DNA from 3 places in the Streptomyces sp. NPDC053542 genome. Region 3 is predicted to be linked to each of the others. Evidence: riboswitches for the same ligand, from Rfam matches in the RefSeq annotation. Region 3 holds a riboswitch; each other region holds the start of a gene.
The links. Region 3 has a riboswitch for cobalamin ahead of ACIGXO_RS12565 (prenyltransferase/squalene oxidase repeat-containing protein). Riboswitches for the same ligand answer to the same signal wherever they lie in the genome.
Positions count from the first base shown of each region.

Region 1 (2,251 bases), on a different contig from region 3:
GCTCACCGCCGCCGAGCGCGCCCACCTCACTCACCTGGTCAAACCCAAGGCCAAGCGCTCGCGCGGCGCGGGGCGCCCGCAGCGGGTGCGGCCCGCGCTGCAGCAGCTGCTGGACTCGATGGAGGGGATACCGGCGTATGTGGCGGGCCGCCGCCTGGACGTCATCGGGTGGAACCGCATGGCGTGCGCGCTGCTCGGCGACTACGCCGCGCTCGCGCCCGAGGAGCGGAACATCGCCCGGCAGGTCTTCCTGGACCCGGCCTCCCGCGAGCTCTACGTCGACTGGGAGAGCAAGGCCGCGGACATCGTCGCCTTCCTGCGGATGGACGCGGGCTGCCATCCCGACGACCCGCTGCTCGCCTCGCTGATCGGGGAGCTGTCGGTCAAGAGCGAGGAGTTCCGGCAGCTGTGGGCCGCCCACGACGTGCAGGACAAGGGCTTCGGCGTGAAGCGGCTGCACCACCCCGTCGTCGGGCCGCTGACCCTGTCGTACGAGACGCTGCGGCTGCCCGCCGACCCGGACCAGCAGCTGATCGTCTACCACGCGGAGCCGGGCTCGGCCTCGGCGGAATCCCTGCGGCTGCTGGGGAGCTGGGCGGCGGACCCGGTGGCCGTCGATCCGGCGACGGAGGACGCCGTCCGGCATCGGGAGGCGGGAGGTTAGAGTGGCCGGGCCGTGGTGCTCGGGAAGACCGGTGGAGACCTTCGGGTCCGATTCCGGAGCGGCCCTCGCCACTGTGATCGGGGAGCTACCGACCCCTGCCTCGTACGCGCACCGCGTGCGTACGAGGGGCCACTGTCCGCGGAGTGCGGGCGGGAAGGCCGGGACGGGAGTGTGAACCCGTAAGCCAGGAGACCGGCCACGGCATCTCACGAACTGATTCCACGAGGTGCTGGAGCGTGATCGCCGGATGGCCCTGCCCACCGATGCCCCTGCTTCTTCCGTGCTGCCCGATTTCCGCTGGCAGCGCCGCGACACCGTACGGACCGCCGGTCTGCTGGCGGTCATAGCCGCGCTGCACATCGTCGCGTTCGGTGTGCTGTTCCTGCTCGTCGTGCCCGGCCACTACACCGTCGGCACCCAGGTGTTCGGCGTCGGCCTGGGCGTCACCGCGTACACCCTCGGCATGCGGCACGCGTTCGACGCGGACCACATCGCCGCCATCGACAACACCACCCGCAAGCTCATGGCCGACGGGAAGCGCCCGGTCTCGGTGGGCTTCTGGTTCGCGCTCGGCCACTCCAGCATGGTCGTGATCATGGCCGCGCTGGTCTCGGGCGGCGCGGCGCTCGCGGGGATCCTGATGGACGAGGAGTCCCGTACGCATCAGGTGCTCGGCACGGTCGGGACCACCGTCTCCGGGGCGTTCCTCTACCTGATCGCCGCCCTCAACCTGGTCGCGCTGGCCGGCATCTGGCGCGTCTTCCGTGCCATGCGGGCCGGGGAGTACGACGAGTCGGAGCTGGAGCGGCAGCTGGACTCGCGCGGCTTCATGAACCGGGTGCTCGGCCGGTTCACCAAGGCCATCACGCGGCCGGGCCAGATGTTCCCGATCGGGCTGCTCCTCGGCCTCGGCTTCGACACCGCGACCGAGGTGACGCTGATGGTGATGGCGGGCAGCGGCGCCGCGTCCGGGCTGCCCTGGTACGCGGTGCTGTGCCTGCCGCTGCTGTTCGCGGCCGGGATGAGCCTCTTCGACACGCTCGACGGCACGTTCATGAACTTCGCGTACCAGTGGGCGTTCTCCAACCCGGTGCGCAAGGTCTACTACAACCTCACGATCACCGGGCTCTCCATCGCCGTGGCGCTCTTCATCGGGACCATCGAGCTGGTCAGCGTCCTGCACGACAAGCTCGGCCTGACGGACGCGGTCACCGGCTGGATCTCCGGCCTGGAGCTGGACAACGTCGGCTACCTCATCGTCGGCCTCTTCGTCGTCGTCTGGGCGGCGGCGATCGCCTACTGGCGGCTGTCGGGCGTCGAAAAGCGGTGGGCGGCCCGGGTGGCCGCCTCGCCGGAGGGCTGAGCACCCGGTACGAGGAGAGGGGCGGCGGCCGACCGAGGGTGAGGGCCCTGGTCGGCCCCGCCCCTACTTCCCCGCCGCCTTCTTCGCCGCCCGCTTCATCTGCTGCTTGTACGCCCGGACCTCGGCCAGCGACTCGGGGCCCGTGATGTCGGCGACCGAGCGGTGGGAGCCCTCCTCGCCGTACGGGCCTGCGGCCTCGCGCCAGCCCTCGGGGCGCACCCCGA
Region 1 covers NZ_JBITXL010000005.1:422,249-424,499, forward strand. The annotation lists gene ACIGXO_RS16850 (helix-turn-helix domain-containing protein) at 1-664, shown strand, start outside; cobalamin riboswitch at 661-880, shown strand; gene ACIGXO_RS16855 (HoxN/HupN/NixA family nickel/cobalt transporter) at 912-2,027, shown strand; gene ACIGXO_RS16860 (HhH-GPD-type base excision DNA repair protein) at 2,091-2,251, opposite strand, start outside.
Region 1: linked by a shared signal. The riboswitch ahead of ACIGXO_RS16855 (HoxN/HupN/NixA family nickel/cobalt transporter) and the one ahead of ACIGXO_RS12565 (prenyltransferase/squalene oxidase repeat-containing protein) in region 3 are both predicted to bind cobalamin.

Region 2 (2,251 bases), on a different contig from region 3:
CGGCGAGCCCGGCAAGCACGGCCCGGTGCACTGCACCTCGATGGGCAAGGTACTGATCGCCTTCGCACCCGCCGAGGTACGCGAATCGCTCACCGAAAGCGTCGAACTGACCAAGCTGGGCCCCCACTCGATCACCGACCGTGCCGCGTTCCGCTCCGAAATCGAGAAGGTACGCGCCGAAGGCCACGCGCTCGCCGACGAGGAACACGAGCCGGGCATCCGCGCGCTGGGCGTCCCCATCCTCTCCCCGGACGGCATCGCCCACGCCGCCCTCTCCGTCGCGGCCCCCGCCTTCCGCATGCCCACGGAGGACCTGCTGGCCCTGCGCCCCGCCCTGGCCACAGCGGCCCAGGAACTCGCCGTACTACTGCCGCCGCGCCCCTTCTGAGAGGCCGGAACCAAGGGGGCGCCCGCACCGCAGGTTCCACCGCCCGGCTCGGCCCGAGAGTTCGGTGACGGAGAGCGGTGCGACGTCCAGCCGCCAGAAGACGGCGGCGGGCAGGCCGAGGGCGTGCACCAATGCCGCACGGATCACGGCCGGCTCCACGACTGCCGTGATCCGTCCGGTCTCCGCCGAGCGGCCGTCCAGCCAGGCCCCCACCCTGGCGATCAGGGCGTGCAGGGACTCCCCACCGTGCGGGGCGGACGCGGGGTCCGCGAGCCAGTCGGCGACGGCCCGCGGCTCCGCCTCGGTGACCTCGTCCAGGGTCCGCCCACGCCAGGAACCGACATCGAGATCGCCCAGCTCCGGCGCCCGGGCCGCTTCCAGCCCGAGAGCGACGGCGGTCTCGCGGCACCGTGCCGACGCGCCGTAATAGCACCGCGTCGCTGCCGGTGCGGCGTCCGCCCGTACTGTGTCCGTTCGTACTATGTCCGCCCGTACGACCTCCGCGCGCACGGCCGCCGCCACGGCACGCGTTTGCCGGAGAGCGCCCGCGTCCACGGACTCTCCCCCGTCGAACCGCACCTGCCGCTGCGCCTCCCCCAGCGCTGGTGAGACCAACATCACGCGCACCGTCATCCTCGGACCTCCCGCCTTGATCGTCCCATCCGCCAACCCCCGCAAGGCGGTTGGGCGCGCGGAGGGCGCACATCGGCCCCACCCGCGCGCCATAGCCACGGGAACCCGCAGGCGCTACGGTCGCATGGACATGACGACGGTGCGACGGAAGCCGGTGAGACTCCGGTACGGCCGCGCCACTGTGTACTCCGTCCCGTCCCTCACTGCCGAGGGCCGGGCGCTGACGGGGAAGTCAGACCCCGCACCGTCGTAAGGCACCAAGACCGGGACGCGTGTTCCCTTGGAGGTACTGCCATGGCTCAGTCCGCTGCGCCCACTTCCCTCTCCGCCGCAACGCCGGCGATCACCCCCATCTCCCTCAAGGCCATCGCACCTTGGGCCCTCTTCTTCGGCATCCTCATGCTCGTCCTGCTCTACTTCGTCGGCACCGAGCAGGGCGTGACCTCGGTCTTCTCCGGCGAGGGCGTGCACGAATGGGTCCACGACGGCCGGCATCTGCTCGGCTTCCCCTGCCACTGAGCACGGGAGGCAGCACATCATGCAGCCCATCTCCGTACGGGCGCTGCTCGTACGCGGAATGATCGCCGGCCTCGCGGCCGGCGCTCTCGCACTGGTCATGGCCTATCTCCTCGGCGAACCCGAGATCGATGCGGCCATCGCATACGAGGAGGCACACAGCCACGAACACGGCGTGGAACTGGTCAGCCGCACCATGCAGGCGACCAGCGGACTGGCGACGGGCGTCCTCGTGTACGGCGTAGCGCTCGGCGGCATCGCCGCCCTGGCGTTCTGCGTCGCCTGGGGCCGCATCGGCCGCTTCGGCCCCCGGGCCACCGCGGCGCTCCTTTCGCTGGGCGCCTTCCTCGCCGTGTACCTGATCCCGTTCCTCAAGTACCCGGCCAACCCGCCGGCCGCGAGCGACCCGGACACACTGGGCCGGCGCACCGCCCTGTACTTCCTGATGATCGCGCTCAGCGTGCTGCTCGCGGTCGGCGCGGTCATCCTGGGCCGGCGTCTGGCCCCGCGGCTGGGCAACTGGTACGCGACCGTGGCGGCTTCGGCGGCCTTCGCCTTCGTGGTCGGCCTCGCGTACGCGTTCCTCCCCGCGGTGAACGAGGTCCCCGCGGACTTCTCCGCAACCCTCATGTGGAAATTCCGCCTGGCCGCACTGGCGATCCAGCTCACACTGTGGACCACCTTCGGCCTCCTCTTCGGCCACCTGGCAGAGCG
Region 2 covers NZ_JBITXL010000001.1:447,292-449,542, forward strand. The annotation lists gene ACIGXO_RS02020 (IclR family transcriptional regulator) at 1-388, shown strand, start outside; gene ACIGXO_RS02025 (histidine phosphatase family protein) at 365-1,021, opposite strand; cobalamin riboswitch at 1,142-1,285, shown strand; gene ACIGXO_RS02030 (CbtB-domain containing protein) at 1,316-1,540, shown strand; gene ACIGXO_RS02035 (CbtA family protein) at 1,560-2,251, shown strand, end outside.
Region 2: linked by a shared signal. The riboswitch ahead of ACIGXO_RS02030 (CbtB-domain containing protein) and the one ahead of ACIGXO_RS12565 (prenyltransferase/squalene oxidase repeat-containing protein) in region 3 are both predicted to bind cobalamin.

Region 3 (2,251 bases):
GGCGTGCGCGGCGAGGATCAGCTGCGCGTACGCGGCCGGGCCGCTCTGCTTCGCCCAGGCCGCCGAGTGCCCGCGCAGCCAGCCCAGCGACTGCTTCGCCGCGTCGGCGCGCCCCGCGGCGGCCAGCGCGACGACGGCGTCGGCGGTGTTGCCGACGTCCGGCTGCGACTCGGCGCCGGGCATCGCGGACATCAGGTGGTGGCCGTGCGCGTCCAGGACGGAGCCGAGCTGGTCGGCGGCGCCGCCGGCGGCCGCGTGCGGGTCCTTCGCCGCCTCCTCGCAGGACGCGGCCTTCACGGAGTGCGCGCCCGGCTCGACCACGAAGCCCTTGCCCAGCGCGCCCAGTACAGCCGCTGCCGTCGCGTCCTCATTGGCGGCGAGCTTCCCGTCCTTGGCCTGGAAGGCGAACGCGCCGCGGTCCTTCTTCTCGGCGTCGCAGCCGAGACGGAAGGCGAGCAGCCCCTCGTACGGGGTCCTGCCGCCCTTCTTGGAGGTCACCGATGCCGGCTTCGTGCCCGTGGCGGCCAGCGCGCCGATCACCACCGAGGTGGAGTTGGCGTCGCTCGGGGCGTCGGCGGCGGAGCCCCAGCCGCCGTCGTCGTTCTGCGCGGACTTCAGCCAGGAGACGCCCTCGCGCACCGCGTCCGCGTGCCCGCCGACCGCGGCCAGCGCCTGCACGGCGGCGGCCGTCTGGTTGGTGTCCCGCATCGTCTTCGCGTCGCAGGGCTGCTCCGGGTCGGCGCGGTACGCGGTGAACGCGCCGTCGGCGCACTGCTGTCCGGCGAGCCAGTCCACCGCCGAGTCCGCCGGGCGCACGCCCGCGGTGTCCTGCGCCAGCAGCGCCAGCGACTGCCGCCAGACGCCGTCGTACTTCGGGTCCGTGCTGCCGTACAGGCCCTTCGGGAGCTTCGGGGACGCGGCGGGCGCGGGGTCGGCGGCGAACGCGGCCGGGGCAGCGGCCGCGCACAGCACGGCGGCGGCCAGGGCCGCGGCGCAGCGGCGCGCCGGGGCGGCGAGGGAGCGGGCCGTGATGGCCATGGGGTCGGTGCCTCTCGGTCGGTTCGCGGGGTGCGCGAGGTGGGAGGTCACGCAGCCGCACTCCGCCGCACCACGGCCGCGCGGCGCGCGGGCGCGGTGGCACCGGGCTCAGCTCCGTATACCTCGACGGTGCCGCGCGCCGGGCGGCCGCTGAAGGGCGGCCGTACGGTACGCGGGAGCCTTGGGTGTGCCCCGCCGGGCGTTCCGGCTCGCTCCGGCGCACGGGTGCGCGCCAGCGCTCACGGCTGCGGGTCAGCGCCGGTTTTCCACCGGCTTCCCCCGGTCGGGCACGAATGAACTTGTCCGGACCACTTTAACCGGCGGGTAGCGACCGGTCTCCGGCACGTACACCGTCGCCGCCGGATGGGAAGTCCCTCACACCGCCCGGTACGTCACCGGGTCCGAGCCCGGCACCGGCTCCGCCAGCCCCGTCTTCACCAGGCGCCGCAGATGCGCCTCGGCTTCGGAGACGGCGATGGTGCGCGAGCCGTACGGGATCTCCGCCCACGGGCGGTTCCACGTCATGGTCTCGGCGAGCTGCCACGGCGTGAGCGGGGCGGCGAGCAGGGCACGCAGGCCACCGAGCCGTTCCTCGTGGTGCGCGAGGAGCTCCGCCGCCCGCTCGGCGGCGCCGGTGAACGCGTGCTGGTGCGCGGGCAGTACCTCGGCGACGCCGAGCCGCGCGATCCGCTCCAGGGAGTCCAGGTAGTCGCCAATGGGGTCTCCCCTGCTCGAGCGAAGCCGAGAGCTTGGGGAAGGGTCGGCATAATGCGGGTCGTCCGGGTCCTCGTACAGGCCGACGTGCGGGCTGATGCCCGGCAGCAGGTGGTCGCCGGAGAAGAGGCGCCCGTTGCCGGGGTGCGCCGCCGGGTGCGCCTCCTCCAGGTGCAGGCAGACATGGCCCGGTGTGTGGCCCGGCGTCCAGACGGCGCGCAGCCGCCGCCCCGCGAGGTCCAGCAGCTCGCCGGGGACGATCTCGCGATCCGGGAGCGCGGGAGGTTTCTCGGGGAGCCCGCGTGTGCGCCCCTCGGCGCGGGCCGCGTAGAGCGGCGCGAGGTGCTCCTCGGGCGCGCCCGCCGCGGCCAGTTTGCCGATGAGGTACGTCAGCCAGGTCCCCGGCTCGGCCTCACGGGTGCGGCGGACGACCTCCGTGTCGGCGGCGTGCATCGCGATCCACGCGCCGGACGCCTCCCGGACCCGCGCCGACAGACCG
Region 3 covers NZ_JBITXL010000004.1:194,094-196,344, reverse strand. The annotation lists gene ACIGXO_RS12565 (prenyltransferase/squalene oxidase repeat-containing protein) at 1-1,038, opposite strand, end outside; cobalamin riboswitch at 1,215-1,355, opposite strand; gene ACIGXO_RS12560 (MBL fold metallo-hydrolase) at 1,414-2,251, opposite strand, start outside.